DNA from 2 places in the Corynebacterium zhongnanshanii genome. Region 2 is predicted to be linked to the other one. Evidence: predicted binding sites of a transcription regulator. Region 2 holds the regulator's gene; the other holds the start of a gene.
What was found. Region 2 encodes LexA, which represses DNA repair genes until DNA is damaged. Its sites were predicted from a motif close to CGAACANNTGTTCG; they were not measured.
Positions count from the first base shown of each region.

Region 1: IAU67_RS07475 (HNH endonuclease signature motif containing protein) is a predicted target of LexA. The motif match lies at 3,618-3,631, and genes of this name have one in related genera.

Region 1 is NZ_CP061033.1:1,671,102-1,679,012, forward strand. Features, by position in the region: gene IAU67_RS07455 (LCP family protein) at 1-1,161, shown strand, start outside; gene IAU67_RS07460 (TIGR03089 family protein) at 1,173-1,814, shown strand; gene IAU67_RS07465 (ABC transporter permease) at 1,811-2,563, opposite strand; gene IAU67_RS07470 (ABC transporter ATP-binding protein) at 2,553-3,521, opposite strand; gene IAU67_RS07475 (HNH endonuclease signature motif containing protein) at 3,735-4,841, shown strand; gene IAU67_RS07480 (response regulator) at 4,833-5,507, opposite strand; gene IAU67_RS07485 (ATP-binding protein) at 5,508-6,731, opposite strand; gene IAU67_RS07490 (ABC transporter ATP-binding protein) at 6,764-7,828, shown strand; gene IAU67_RS07495 (ABC transporter substrate-binding protein) at 7,897-7,911, shown strand, end outside.
Region 2 is NZ_CP061033.1:1,114,485-1,122,395, forward strand. Features, by position in the region: gene hrpA (ATP-dependent RNA helicase HrpA) at 85-4,014, shown strand; gene nrdR (transcriptional regulator NrdR) at 4,011-4,487, opposite strand; gene IAU67_RS05050 (hypothetical protein) at 4,521-4,979, opposite strand; gene lexA (transcriptional repressor LexA) at 5,228-6,052, shown strand; gene IAU67_RS05060 (DeoR/GlpR family DNA-binding transcription regulator) at 6,101-6,919, shown strand; gene hflX (GTPase HflX) at 6,940-7,911, opposite strand, start outside.

The DNA of each region.
Region 1 (7,911 bases), 560 kb from region 2:
GTCTCCCTGCCCCGCGACACCTACGTCAAGACCGACAATTTCGGCAACACGAAGCTCAACGGCGTGTATGGCATCGCGAAGCAGGACCACGCCGACAAGATGGTCCAGGCCGGCGTGACCGACGAGAAAACGATCCAGCAGGAATCCTCCGAAGCCGGGCGTAAGGAGCTCATCAACTCCATCGCGGACCTCACCGGCATCAAGGTGGACCACTACGCCGAGGTGGGACTGCTGGGATTCGTGCTGCTCACCAACGCCGTGGGTGGCGTGGACGTGTGCCTAAACAACGACGTCTCCGAGCCGCTGTCCGGCGCGAACTTCAAGAAGGGCACCCAGACCCTAGACGGCGCCGACGCCCTGAGCTTCGTCCGCCAACGCCACGACCTCCCCCGCGGCGACCTGGACCGCATCACCCGCCAGCAGGTGTACATGGCCAGCCTGGTATCCAAGATCCTGTCCACGGGCACGCTCACCAACCCGTCGAAGCTCAACGAGCTCAGTGGGGCCGTGCAGCGCTCCGTGGTTCTGGACTCCGGCTGGGACGTGATGGGGCTGGCCACGCAGATGCAGAACCTGTCCGGCGGCAACGTGTCCTTCCAGACCATCCCCGTGACCTCCATCGACGGAACCGGCGACTATGGCGAGTCCATCGTCACCGTGGACAAGAAGCAGGTCCACGCGTTCTTCAAGGATCTGCTGGGTGAGGAAGACGGCGGTGAGAAGGCCGATGCCCCGAACTACCCTGCGCGCGAGTACACGGTGGCCATCAAGAACGGCTCCGACACCCAAGGCCTGGCCAGCCGCGTATCCGAGATCACCGCGTCCTTTGGCTTCACACCCGGCGAGGTAGGCAATGCGGAGGAATCCGGCGATTTCGAATCCTTCGTCAGCGCCCACAACGCCGAGGATCCCGCTGCTATAGACCTGGCCAAGAAGCTTGGCGGCTTGAAGATTGTGGAGGATCCAGGCCTGGGAGACAAGGAACTGTCCGTTTCCCTGTCCAGCACGTACAACGGCCCAGGACTCACTGACGAGGAGGCCCCTGAGGACCAGCCCGAGGAGAACTCCGACGTAGTGGGCGAAGAGGGCTCCATCGACGATACCGGCGGCCCTGACGGCCCGATCCACGCCGGCGGGGACACGCCGATGTGTGTGAACTAGGACAGGACCTCATGGACATCATCGCCCCCTTACTCGCCGACCCCGCCGCCCCGCGCCTAACCACCTACACCCCCGCCGGCCGCATGGAACTGTCCGGCCAGACCCTGGCGAACTGGCAGTCCAAGGTGGCCCACCTGCTCCGCGCCTACGGGGTACAGCCGGGTGACCGCATCGGCCTGATCGCGGACACCGGGTGGCAGCCCGCCGTGATCGCCATCGGGGCGTGGCACGTGGGTGCCGTCCTGACCGATAATCCCGACGCCCAGCTCCTCTTCACCGACGATCCCGCCCGCGCCGAGGCCTCCGATGCCGAGGAGATTTTCCTCTTGTCCTCAGACCCCTTCGGCCGAGGCGTGGAAGAAAGCGGTGGCGAGGTGCCCTTCGGCATCACGGACTTTTCCCCCGAGGTACGGATTCACCCCGACCAGTATCATGCCCCCACCGTGGACGGCCCGGAGCTTGCCGAGGGTGTGAGCGCCCCCGGCGCCGGCTCTGCCCGCCGAGTCCTCACCGGCCCATGGCAGAACGTGGCCGAGTTAACGAGGGCTCTGGTGCCCTTGATGCACGCAGGCTCCGTGGTGGTGTCGGTGGACACCGCCACGGAGCGGATGCAGGAGCTCGCCGCTAAAGAAGGGGCTGAGCTGGAGCTTTAGCGAGTATCTCGCCTGTTGTTGGCCAGGATCGCAACTCCGAAGAGGAGCGCACCCCATGCCAGGATCACGATCGCGCTCTGCGCTGGTGTGGTCATCAACCCCACCGCGTCGAGGACATCGTCGCCCTGAGCTTCCAGCGCGTGCCACTGCGTGAGGTCAGAAAGTCGAGTGCCGGGCATTGCGTAGTAAATGTACTTCACCCACTCCAGGTGCTGAGCGGCTGCCGCGAGCAACGGCTCAATCACCAGGAACAGCACCATCGGGATACCCGAACCCATGATCTTGCTGCGGGTCAGGCCCGCCAGCCCGACAGCCATCAGGGCGTAAACCGGGAGAAAGAGGGCATAGATCCATAGGTCATACGTACCGCCTCCGGTCCACTGCCCCTCGAGAGAGAAGTGCAGGACCACAGCGCTGATCGCGATGCCGATCCAGTAGCTCACTTCCGCAACAATGACGATCAGCGCGGCCTTGGCCAGCAACCACTGCGAACGATGGCGCTGCGTCAGGAAGCTATGGGCAACCATGCGGTCGTTGATATCACCGGCGGTACTACTTGCGGCGAAGATCAGCAAGACCAGCAGGAAGATCATGCCACCCAGTGTGGTATCACCCCAGCCGAAGGTTGCCTCAGGGTCAGAGTTCAGGAAGCTCATCAGCACCGCGGGTCCATAGAGCGAACCCGTGAGCAGGACAACATACACCCACGTACTACGCAGACTTGTTAGTTTCTTCAGTTCAGCGCGCATGGCTGTTCTCCTTGTCATTCGTGGTGTACTCCTGGGCACCGGCGGTGGCAGCCAAGAAGCGTTTCTCCAAGTTGTCCTGTTCCGTGCGCAGACCAGTAATCAAGAGGTTGTTACTCAAGGCAGTCTGAGCAACGGCTCGGCGAATCTCCTGCTCTCCGTGCTCTCCCACAGCCACGGCCAGGTTCCCCTTCTGAGCCTCAGACACCTCAAAGCCCTGGTTACTGAGCAGTGCCGCCAAAGCAATGGGATCAGCGGCCTCCACCATCACGCGAGTGCCGTCGGCCAGGAACTCGTCCATCGAGTATTCACCAATCAGCTTCCCCTTACCGATGACCACCAGACGATCAGCAGTCAATTGCATTTCAGACAGGAGGTGGGAGCTCACAAGGACGGCCTTGCCGTCGGAGGCCTGGCGTCGAATTACTTGGCGGATCCAGGTCACGCCCTCCGGATCCAGCCCGTTGACCGGCTCGTCGAGGATCAGGTGCTGCGGGTCACCCAGGAGCGCCCCAGCTAGCCCGAGACGCTGCTTCATGCCCAGCGAATAGCCGCCCACCTTCTTATCCGCGGCGGGACCGTTCAGGCCGACCATCTCCAGGCACTGCTCCACGCGCGACTGAGGAAGCCCCGCGCTCAGCGTCAGCACCGTGAGGTGGTTGCGCCCGCTGCGGCCGGGGGTGAACCAGGACGCATCCAGGACAGCGCCCGCGACGTGGGTTTTATGGTCGAGAGAAGAGAAGGCCGACGCGTAGGCCTTGCCATCAGGCAGCGTTCCAGAAAACGTGGCGGACCCGCCGGTGGGCTTGTCCAGGCCCAGGATGCAGCGCATGGTTGTGGACTTGCCGGCGCCGTTGGGGCCGAGGAAGCCCGTGACGGAGCCGTCGGGGACGCTGAAGCTGAGCGCGTCCACCACTTTTTTGGAGCCGTAGCTCTTGGTAAGCGAATCTATTGTGATCATGTCTTCTATGCTGCTCGAGTGGGCGGGTGAATACATCGGCCTGAAGGCCTATCTTGAGTGTCATACCTGGGTATCACACAGCTATATTTTTAAAATCGAACACTTGATCTATTTTATGCATATCTGTAGGCGCGTATGTATGGTGAGCGATCTAGACTAAAACCCAGACACGAAAGAATAGAACACTTCATCTACGCCTTGGGGGAGGCTGATATGACTACCCGAATCCGAAGAATCCACCCGGATGCCTGCTGGATCCTCGCGAACGAGCATGACGAGCTGGCCGCCGTGGGGCGGGACGCCAACCGCATCCACGTCCAGAGAATCCAAGCGGCCACACCCGTCGCTGACGCCTTCATCGCCGATCATTCCACGTGCATCGCAGCCCGCCTGGGGCTCAGCAACTACCACGCAGAGAAGATCAGCTTCGAAGCGCTCGTGCTCGCACAATTCCCGACCCTGATGGAGCTGCTCCTCACAGGGATGTACCTGCCCAGCTCGGTCAGCCGCCTCGCCGAATTGCTAGCGTGCATCCCCGAGGATCTCGCCGCCGCGCTGGACCTGGACGTCACCGACTGCCTGGGCCCCACGGTTCCCAACCAGTACCCACTCACCCCTGCCCAAATCAGCGCACGCATCCTTCCTATCGTCAACGATTACTGCCCGGAGAATCGCCTGTCCGAGCCACCGGAAACACACCTGCACATCAAACGCTCAGAAAACAGCACCACTTTCTGCCTCAGCGTTCCGCTACTCGAGGGGCAAGCCATCGAAAAACTCATCGCCACCACCGCGCGCACCCACAATGTCTCCGCGGCCGAGGCACTCGTCCTGCTCATCATGGGCAATGCGGACGTGTCCATTACCCTCAACCTGTTCCGTCATGCCGATAATCCCGACGCCCCTCTCGTCGCCGCCGGCACCATCCTCGACGAACAGTCCACGAAGAAATGGCTGGACAAGGTCACGCATACCCGAACGCTCGCGCCGTCCGGCACGTCCTCCTACTCTCCCACCGCGGCGCAGCGTGCCTACATCGAAGCGCGCGATGTCCACTGCCGTTTCCCGGGGTGCAGCGTTCCGGCATACCGGTGCGACATCGACCATATTCACCGCTACGACGGAGGAGGCCCCACCCACACCGACAACCTGCACCTACTGTGCCGGCACCACCACAAGCTCAAAACCGCAGGAGCCTGGGACGTCACCCGCTACCCGGACTCCAGCGAAACGTGGAGCTCCATCAACGACGGCCACACCGTCACCACCGTCGCCGACGGCCCCCTCGCCCGGCCCACCTTCGCCCAGCGCCTACGCTAACAACTCACCGTTAGAGACCAGACCATGCTTAAACGCAAACAACACCGCATGCACCCTATCCCGGGAATCCGTCTTCTGAAGCACACGGCTCACGTGTGTCTTCACCGTGGGCAGCGAAATAAACAACTCCTGCGCGATCTCAGGATTCGACCTGCCCAATGCCATCAACCGCAGGATCTCCTCCTCGCGGGGCGTCAATGGATCCGGCAACTCCATCGGTGGATACTGCAGCTGCTCACCGTGATTCATGTCGCGTACCTGGCGCATCAGACGCGCAGTGGCCTTCGGGCTAATCACGCCCGCGGACTCCCCCACCGTGCGCACGGCACTGATCAACTCCTGCGGATCCGCGTCCTTCAGCAGAAAACCGCTGGCCCCGGCCTCCACGGAGCCCATCACATAGTCATCGTTATCGAACGTGGTCAGCACGATAATCCGGACATCCACCCCCGCATCCACAATGGTGCGCGTGGCCGCAATCCCATCCATGCCCGGCATCTGCACATCCATCAGGATCACATCCACAGGAGAGCTCTGTGCCAACGCGCACGCCTGCTGGCCATCGCTGGCCTGCCACACAACCTCGATATCATCCTGGGAATCCAACACCAACGAAAACCCGGCGCGCACCAACTGCTGATCATCCGCCAGCCCCACACGCAACATTTATTTCGCCTCCACAGGAATCATCACGCTCACGTTCCAACCACCACCGTAGACCTCGGACTCACCCCAGGACGCACGGCCACCATAAATCCGCACCCGCTCGCGAATGCCGGTCAAACCACGCCCGCTGCCCTCACCACTGTCAGAGCCCGGGGCGTTGTCCACCGTGATCTTCACATAATCCGGCTCCCAGCGCACCACCACCTGCGCCTCCACGGAGCCGGCATGCTTCAAAATGTTCGTCAAACACTCTTGCACAACACGGTAGATGGTGAGGCTTTGCGCCTCATCAACGTCCAGCGGGATGCCTTCAGTGTGAAGGGAGACTGTAATGCCGTTGCGCTGGGCGTCGGATATCAATCCAGGGAGCGCGGCCGCACCAGGAACAGCACCACGGTCGCGTGGGGTATCGTCGTGCAGCACGCTCAGCAAGCTGCGCATCTGCCGCAAGGACTCGCGGCTGGATGCGGCGATGGTGTCCAGGGCGTCGATGGCCACCTGTGGATCCTTCTTGCCCGCGTAGCGCCCGCCATCGGCCTGGGCGATGATGCCCGTCAGGGAATGCGCCACGATGTCATGCATCTCGCGTGCGATGCGGTTGCGCTCACTGACCGTGGCCAGTTCGGCACGCGCGGACAGGATCTCGACCTCCTGGTTGCGGCGGAACACCGTTTTCCCCCAGAGCCACGCCGAGCCGATGGACGCCACCACCAGGAAAGACACGATGACCGTAAACACCCAGAACGTGACATCCCCGAACAGGCTCCACAAGGCGGACAGACCAGTGGGAGACTCCGGCACGGGGAAAGTCGGGCGAAAGACAACGTTATAGATGATGTACCACACAAGAGTGGCAAAACTGCCCACGACCAGCGCAGCCAACCAAGCTCGGCGATGCGAGCGGATGCGGGAGGAAATGAAATAGGCCTCGTAACACACCACGGCGTACCCCAAGCTGAAGGCAAACATACCGCTGAGTCCGATCAATGCCATGGACACTGCGGTGATCCACAACCCTGTCACGGGCTTGAAACGCTGAGTCAGAAGGCCGACGCACCCGCCAACGATGCCCATCCACAACAATGCCTCATTCCACCATCCATACCAGTAGTCAGTATCGATGGACACCGAGATGGAGGCCAAAAGAAAATAAGCCGCCACGGACGCCACAGCCCGGACCCAGAACATAGGTTCTTTCACAGAAGCGGAGAGGCTTGAGGTCATGAAGTCAGTGTACTCAAGTAAGATCTGATCCCATGGCTACTGTTGAGTTCCAGAATGTCGAGATCCGCTACCCCGGCGCGGACACCGCAACCGTCGAGGACATGAACCTGACCATCGGCGATGGCGAATTCCTGGTGTTAGTGGGACCTTCAGGCTGCGGAAAATCCACCACCCTGCGGGCCTTGGCGGGCCTCGAGCAGGTGTCCAGTGGCAGCATCCGCATCGGCGGCGAGGACGTCACCGCCAAGGAACCGGGCGACCGTGACATCGCGATGGTGTTCCAGGATTACGCGCTGTACCCGCACATGTCCGTGGCGGAAAACATGGGCTTTGCGTTGAAGGTGGCGAAGAGGCCGAAGAAGGAGATTGCGCAGCGGGTGCGGGAGGCGGCGTCGATTCTGGGGCTGGAGGAGTTTTTGGACCGTAAGCCCAAGGACCTGTCCGGCGGTCAACGTCAGCGAGTAGCGATGGGTCGTGCGATCGTGCGCCAGCCGCAGGTGTTTCTGATGGATGAACCTTTATCAAATCTCGACGCCAAACTGCGCGTCCAAACACGTGCCCAAATCGTGAAGCTGCAGAAAGACCTGGCTGTGACCACCGTGTATGTCACGCACGATCAGGTGGAAGCCATGACGATGGGAGATCGCGTGGCCGTATTGAATAAGGGCGATCTGCAGCAGGTGGACACCCCGAAGAAGCTATATGAGGAGCCTGCCAACGCATTCGTGGCTGGGTTCATTGGCTCCCCGGCGATGAATCTGCTGCGGGTCAACGGCAGCGTGGACGGGTGGGACCTTCCTACGCCAGATGGTGCGGGGAGCTCGGAGGTTATCGTGGGCCTGCGTCCGGAAGGGCTACGTGTGTCCGCCGAATCGGGTGCCGGTCTGCAGGGCACGGTGACGATGGTGGAGGAACTCGGCGCGGACTCTTATATATATGCAGATACCCAGTTTGGGCAGATTGTGGCACGCGGCGGGGATACGCGCGAGGCACCGACGGTGAACTCTTCGGTCACTATTCACCCTCAACAGGGGGCGCTTGTGCACTACTTTGATGCCAATACGGAAGAGCGCATCGCCTCACTTGCCGTTTCTTAACTAGGCAATACACCCAGGTGTGGTTAGACTCTCCCCTAAGCCTCGGTTTCAAGAGAGAAAGGGTCCCTATGACTCCACACACT
Region 2 (7,911 bases):
ATTATGTTTCGCGACAAAGGTTAAGCCTATGCAACAGCGTCCATTGTGAGAGGTCGCGCAGCAACACTTGATAGACTCTGTCCAGTGAACACGCCCAAGGACACCCGCGCTCGTAAGCCTCGCACGCACGCCAAGTCTCACTCCCGGCACCGTAGAAACCGCCCGTTGCGGACCATCCCCCCGATGACGTACCCCGACCTTCCCGTCTCTGACCGGAGGCAGGAAATCATGGATGCCATCAGCGCCCACCAGGTGGTCATCATCGCCGGAGAAACGGGATCGGGAAAAACCACTCAGATCCCGAAGATGTGTCTTGACCTGGGCCGTGGGCGTCGGAAAATCATCGGGCACACCCAGCCCCGCCGCATCGCAGCACGCAGCGTGGCGGAGCGCATCGCAGAAGAGACGAACTGCACCATCGGCGACCCCGCATCCCTCGTGGGATACAAGATACGATTCGACGACACCCTCTCGTCCCACACCGCCGTGAAATTGATGACCGATGGCGTGCTGCTCAACGAGATTCAGCACGATCGTCTCTTGCACGACTACGACACCATCATCATCGACGAGGCCCACGAGCGCTCCCTCAACATCGACTACCTCCTGGGCTACCTCAAGCAGCTGCTTCCCCGCCGCCCCGATCTGAAGGTCATCATCACCTCAGCGACGATCGACCCCGAAAGCTTTGCCGAACATTTCAAGGATGCCGACGGCGAACCCGCCCCCATCATCGAAGTGTCCGGGCGAACCTACCCTGTCGAGGTGCGTTATCGGCCACTGTATACCGAAAGGCTCAACGAGAAAACAGGTGAGATCGTTCGCGACGAGATCGACCCCCTCGACGGCCTGGTCGCAGCCTGTCAGGAACTCATGCGGGAAGGCCAGGGAGACATCCTGTGCTTCTTCTCCGGCGAGAGAGAGATTCGCGACGCCGCCGAGGTGCTCTCGGGAGAATTCACCGCGAAGGGACGCGGGCCCGGCGTCGATATCCTCCCCCTGTTTGGTCGTTTGTCTAACGCGGAACAGCATCGCGTGTTCCAGCCGCAAGGAACACGGCGACGCATCGTGCTGGCGACCAACATCGCGGAGACGTCCCTGACAGTGCCGGGGATCCACTACGTGATCGACACCGGCGTGGCCAGGATTTCCCGCTATTCCCACAGGACCAAGGTTCAGCGCCTTCCGGTGGAGCCCATCAGCCAGGCCAGCGCTCAGCAGCGTTCGGGACGCTGTGGACGTACCGCCGACGGCATCGCCATCCGGCTGTACTCGGAGGAGGACTTCGAGGCTCGGCCGGAGTTCACCGACCCGGAGATCCTGCGCACGCACCTGGCGAGCGTCATCCTGTCCATGGCGGCGTTGAATCTTGGGTCTATCGAGGAGTTTCCGTTTATTCAGGCGCCAGATCGTCGGTCGATTCGCGATGGTGTTGCCCTGCTGCAGGAGCTGGGGGCGCTCACCCCGGATAAAAGGCAAGAGTTGACGCCCATCGGCCGCGACCTGGCGCGCATCCCTACGGACCCGCGTCTTGCCCGCATGCTTGTGGAAGGCCACCGCAACAACGTCATGGAACCACTGTGCGTGATCGTGGCCGCGCTCAGCATCCAGGACGTGCGGGAGCGCCCGTTGGAGCACCAGCAGAAGGCCGACGAGCTGCACGCCCGCTTCGCCGCCGATTCTGATTTCATCGGCGTGCTTCGCCTGTGGAACTACCTGCAGGAACAGCGGCAGTCGCTGTCCGGTAATCAATTCCGGAAGCTTTGCCAGCAGGAGTTCCTGCACTACATGCGCATCCGGGAATGGATGGATCTGGTCCGTCAGCTGCTGACCGTCATTCAGGACTTGTCCTGGTCTATCCCGAACATCCCCCACGTGCGTGAATTAGTGTTCGCCGCGGACAGCATCAACGAGGACATGATTCACAAATCCATCCTCTCGGGCTTACTCACCCATGTGGGCATGCGTGAGGGAAACTCGAAGCAGTTTACGGGCACCCGGAACTCCCGCTTTGTGATCCACCCTTCCAGCCACGCGGCTAAAAAGCCGCCACAGTGGGTAATGGCTGCCGAGCTGGTCGAAACCAGTCAGATCTTCGCGCGCTCTGTGGCCCCCATTGCGCCGGAGTGGCTGGAAGAGTTGGCTCCGCACCTAACCAAAACCACCTATTCGGAGCCGCACTGGTCTTCCAGGAAGGGCGCCGCCATGGCGACTCAGAAGGTTTTGCTGTTGGGGCTGCCTGTCATTGCGGATCGGCCTGTCTTGCTGGGCAAGGTTGATAAGGAGACTGCCCGCGAGCTCTTCATCCGCCATGCGCTGGTGGAGGGTGACTGGCGGACTCGCCACCACTTCTACAAGCACAATCTGGAGCTTCTGGAGCAAGCCAGCTCTTTGGAGGATAAGGTTCGCCGCCGGGACATTATCGTTGATGACCAGACACTCTTCGACTTCTACGACGCCCGCCTTCCCGACCACATTATCTCCGCCCGCCACTTTGATTCGTGGTGGAAGAAGGCCCGGCATAAGAATCCCGAGCGACTGAATTTCTCCCTCGACAAGCTCATTGAGTCTCACGAAGGCGCCGCGGAGGCCGATGAGTTTCCGGACACGTGGAAGCAGGGTTCGCTGGAGTTCGAGCTGTCCTATGTGTTCCGTCCCGGAGATCCCGATGACGGCATCACGATGCGCATTCCGCTGCCGCTGCTCGGCAATGTGTCCGCTGCCGATGCTCAGTGGCTGGTGGCGGGCATGAGGCAGGAATTGGTCATTGTTCTGATCAAGTCCCTGCCGAAGGCTTTGCGCACCTCGGTGGTGCCGGCGAATCAGTTTGCTGAGCAAGCGTTAAAGCGCATGGTGCCTTTTGATGGCCCAATCGACGTGGCCTTGGCCGACGCGCTTCGGCAGCTGGGTGGTGTGGGCATTTCTGCCTCGGATTTCAATTGGGAGCGCGTGCCTGATCACCTGAGGATGCAGTTCGCGGCGATTGATCGCCGGGGGAAGGTGGTGAAGAAGTCTCGCGTTTTGGCTGATTTGCAGACGTCTCTGAAGGCGCAGGTCACGAGTGCTGTGGCTCAAGCTTCTGCTCGGCAGGCACCGTCGCCGAACGATGGCGCTGCCCACTCCTCGCGTTCGGGTGGCACATCGACCGGTGATGTTCTCGCCTCGGCAGGGCGATGGGATGCCGACGGTATCGGGGTGATTCCGGAGACGATGTCCACCGTGATTGATGGACAGACTGTCGAGACGTACCCGGCGTTGGTGAAGTCCCCTCAGGGTGTGGATCTGAAGGCATTCCCCTCGCAGCAGGCTGCTGCAGGCCAACAGTTCAAGTTCGTGCTGGACTCTATGACGTCGGCCTGTACCGTCTCTGCCCCGCAAATGCTGAAGGGCTTGCCGCTGCGTCAGAGAGTCGCGCTGGAAAGCGGTGTTGCAGGCGGTTTTGAGCCCCTGCTTGCCGATATTGTAACGGTGGCCTGCAAGGATATTCTGATGTCCGCGGGGCCGATTGTGCGTGATCCTGACACCTGCGCCGAGGTGATCGATTCAGCCCGACGCCGAGGGCCCTCGTTAGTGAGGCAGTACGTGGTAGCTGTGGCTCCCGCTATCTTGGCGGTGGCCGACATGCGTGCTGAGCTGAAGGGTTGGTCTGGCGCAGCCATTGAGGACATGAACGCGCAGCTGGAGTTCTTCGCGGGACCACACGCCCTTGCACGGCATGGTGTACAGCCGTTTCAGCATGTTCCGCGCTATGTGGCGGCGATGAAGGAGCGTCTGGAGTTGCTGGATCGTGATCCGGACCGCGAGGCTGATCTGGACGATCAGGTCCAGGAGGCGATTGCCGCTCTCGAGGATACGTTACGCAGGCTCCCGTCCACTCGTGCAGCGTCCCCACAGGTCAAGGAGGTTCGGTGGATGATCGAGGAGTTCCGGGTGAGCCTCTTTGCCCAGCATTTGGGCACCACGCGGACCGTGAGTCTTCCGCGCATTAGGAAGGCCTTGGCGAAGATCCGCTAGTCCTGGTCTGCGTGTCCGCCACGCTGTTGCCGATGGGTACGCAGGGATCCGATCTCTTGCTCGAAGTCCTCGGCACTGTCGAAGGATTTGTAGACGGAGGCAAACCTGAGGTACGCAACCTCGTCCAGGTCTCTCAAGGGGCCCAGAATAGCCAAGCCGATATCGTGGGCCTGCACCTGGGATCCGTGATCGGCGCGGATCGCTTGTTCCACTTCGTGCGCGAGTCGCTTCAGTGCGTCGTCAGAAACTTCTCGTCCCTGGCATGCGCGGCGTACGCCCTTGATGACCTTGTCCCTACTGAAGTCTTCTACCACCCCGTTGCGCTTGGTCACCAGCAGAACTGAACGTTCGATCGTGGTAAAGCGATGTTCACAGGCGGCGCATTCGCGACGCCGCCGGATCGCCATTCCCAGTTCGATCGAACGGGAGTCAACAACACGAGACGATTCGGATCCACACGAAGGGCACAACACATGTTCATCCTATCCCCCTTCCGGTCCCGTGGGCTATCTAGGTGAGATATCGCCAGCGTTGCTGTCGATACTCACATGCTCAACCACGGGCGCTGGCTGTGGTTGAGCTGGCTCCTCACTCCAGAACACCGGGCTTAACCCCAGCGCCAACACGATAGCCCCCAAGGAGACTGCAACACCACCGCGCGATCGCGCAACCATATCGGCTCGCCGCATGACGCGCTGGATCAGCGAATGCCGATGTGAATATTCGAACACAGTATGCGGTGTTGCTGCGATGCGACGCCGACGGCTCACTAAACTGCGCGACGGAGCAACAGCACGTCCTGCCCCGGCAGTGTTCGATTCTAGAGAGGCCTGGTGCTCATCCCACATGGGCTTCTGCTGCACACGCATATCAGGATCCAGCCGGGCAATCGATCCGGGTATCGCACGCCGCGCCGCACTGCGATCCGTTTGGCGCTCTACCTGCTGAGTAAATGACGTAGTCACGAGTGACCACTCCCTTCTGAGTACTGGTGCGTTCGGTTGTCATTCATTCTGTCATCCGCGCCTCACAGCGCCGTGCACATAATCGAACGCCTTCGTCTCTATGTTCTATTTTCTGCTTAACGAAGAATTTAGCACAGGCGTTCGAGTCCGTCTAGACCTTTGTGAACTTTTTTCGAACAAATGCTTTAAGTTGTTCGATAACTGCGCTAGAGTTGAGCGCACAGCACCATCAACGAAGGCAGGAGCCCATGCCAGAGACTGAAAACACTCGTGCCACAGTGACTCCCCTCGAAGGGACGTCTGCGGCACAATCTCAACCGCGCCGTCGGCGCGGCCGCCCGAAGAAGACTGCCGAAGAGCGCGCAGCAGAGCAGAGCGCGTCTGAAAAAGGTGGCAAGGCCACGTTGACCGCTCGCCAACGCCGCATCATGGAAGTCATTCGAGACTCCACCGTGTTGCGGGGTTACCCGCCGAGCATCCGCGAAATTGCAGACGCGGTTGGCCTACACTCCACCTCCTCGGTCTCGTACCACCTCACGCAGCTAGAGGAAAAGGGCTTTCTCAAGCGCGAACTGAAGCGCCCGCGCGCTGTGGATGTTCGCGCATACAACCAGTCTGCGGAGGATCCCAGCAACCAACCGAAGCCCGGCAGGAAGCCCAAGGCCGCTCAGGTAGACGCTGAAGGATTGGAGCTTCCCACGGCCACCTACGTGCCCGTCGTCGGACAGATCGCTGCCGGAAATCCGATTCTTGCCGAACAACACGTAGAGGCCCACTTCCCTCTTCCCGAGGAGCTCGTCGGTAGTGGCGAGTTGTTCCTCCTGCAGGTGGTGGGCATGTCTATGAAAGACGCGGGCATCTTGGACGGCGACTGGGTTGCAGTGAAGTCCCAGAACACCGCCGAGTTTGGGGACTTCGTGGCCGCTATGATCGATGATGAGGCGACCGTCAAGGAGTTCCATAAGGATGAGACTGGACTGTGGCTCCTCCCCCATAACGATGAGTTCGCGCCCATCCCGGCCGAGCAATCAACTATTCTCGGAAAGGTAGTTGCGGTTCTCCGCAAGGTCTAAGTGGCACGGAGCGCGTGCCCTCTACAGGAGAAGGTCGAGTCCTCACTGATGAACTCAGAAGAACGTCGCAGGCAGATTGCCTCCCTCACCGCAGTACACGGCAGGGTCACCGTTGTTGAACTGGCTGAAAAATTCGGCGTCACAGCAGAGACAATCAGGCGAGACCTCGCAACCCTAGACAACGAGGGTGGCCTCTACCGCGTTCATGGGGGTGCGGTTCCTGCGTATAGCTTCCGGAACGAGTCCACGTCCATCGAAACGCGCTCCAAGGCGGCACTGGCTGCCAAAAAGGCCATCGGCAAGGCCGCCTTACAGACCATCCCCACGGGCCCATCTACCCTCTTTATCGACGCCGGCACCACCACCGCGATGATGGCCGAAGAACTCGCGGCTTCCCTGGCTAAAAACCATTCAGAGGACGACACGGTGGATGTGCACATCATCACCAACTCGCTGCCCATCGCCACCATGCTGGCCGATGCGCCCCGGTGCGATGTTCGCCTCATCGGTGGACATGTGCGTCCCCAATCCCAAGCAGTGGTGGGCGACATCGCCACGCGCGCCATTGGAGTGTTGCGCGCGGACGTCGCGTTCATCGGCACCAATGCGCTCACCATGCAACACGGCCTGTCCACACCGGACGCTCAAGAGGGCGCGATTAAACGAGCGATGGTCACGAACGCTCAGCGCGTGGTGGCCTTATGCGATTCCACAAAGTTCGGACTCGACTACCTCGTCAGCTTCGCCAGCATCAACGACATAGCCACGGTCGTCACCGATAAAGACGCGCCCCCCAGGTACATCGACGCGCTTCGGCACGAAGACGTGGACGTGGTCTTTGCAGACGAATACCAGCCGCTCCCCTAAAATCCTCCTCTACCGGCAGCCTAGTGCTGCTCGTGGCAAAACTCCGCCAACTCTTCCACAACCTGGGTCGGGAGCCGGACGCGCAACCAGGTGCCGTCGGCGTCGTACTCCTCGGTCAGGACCGTGCCATACTCATGCACCCGAGCGACCACGTCGCCTCGGCTAAACGGCACGTGAAGGCTCACCTCCCGGTCGAGAGTGTTGAGGAACATCTCCAGCCGGGTCTCCAACTCAGGAATGCCCTCTCTCGTGTGTGCAGACACGAACACCACGTCGTCCAACCGATGCCTGAGCTCGGCCAGAGTCAGCGGATCGGCGGCGTCGATCTTGTTGACGACCAGTATCTCCGGCGGTGCTGGCTGTCCAGTCTCCTCGACAATCTCGCCAATCACCTTATTCACGGCAGCGATCTGCTCCATCGGGAAAGGATCCGAGCCGTCCACCACGTGCAGCACCACGTCTGCGGCCAGCACTTCCTCCAGCGTCGAGCGGAACGCCTCGACGAGCTGCGTGGGAAGGTGGCGGACAAAGCCCACCGTGTCTGTAAAGACCACGGCCCTGCCGTCGGCCAGATTCGCGCGGCGCGTAGTGGGATCCAGCGTGGCAAACAACGCATCCTCCACCAGAACACCCGCGTTGGTCAGCGCGTTAATCAGCGAGGACTTACCGGCATTGGTGTACCCGGCAATCGCCACCTGAGGGATAGTGGCCTGATCACGGCGCATACGCTTGACCTCACGCGAGGTCTTCATCGCGGCGATCTCCTTGCGGAGCTTGGCCATATCGGAGCGCAGGCGGCGACGGTCAGCTTCAATCTTCGTCTCACCAGGACCACGCAAACCCACGCCACCATTGGACCCCGCACGGCCGCCAGCCTGGCGGGACAGTGCTCCACCCCAGCCGCGCACGCGGGTAATCAGGTACTCCATCTGCGCCAGAGCAACCTGCGCCTTGCCCTCCTTGGACTTCGCATGTTGGGCGAAGATGTCCAG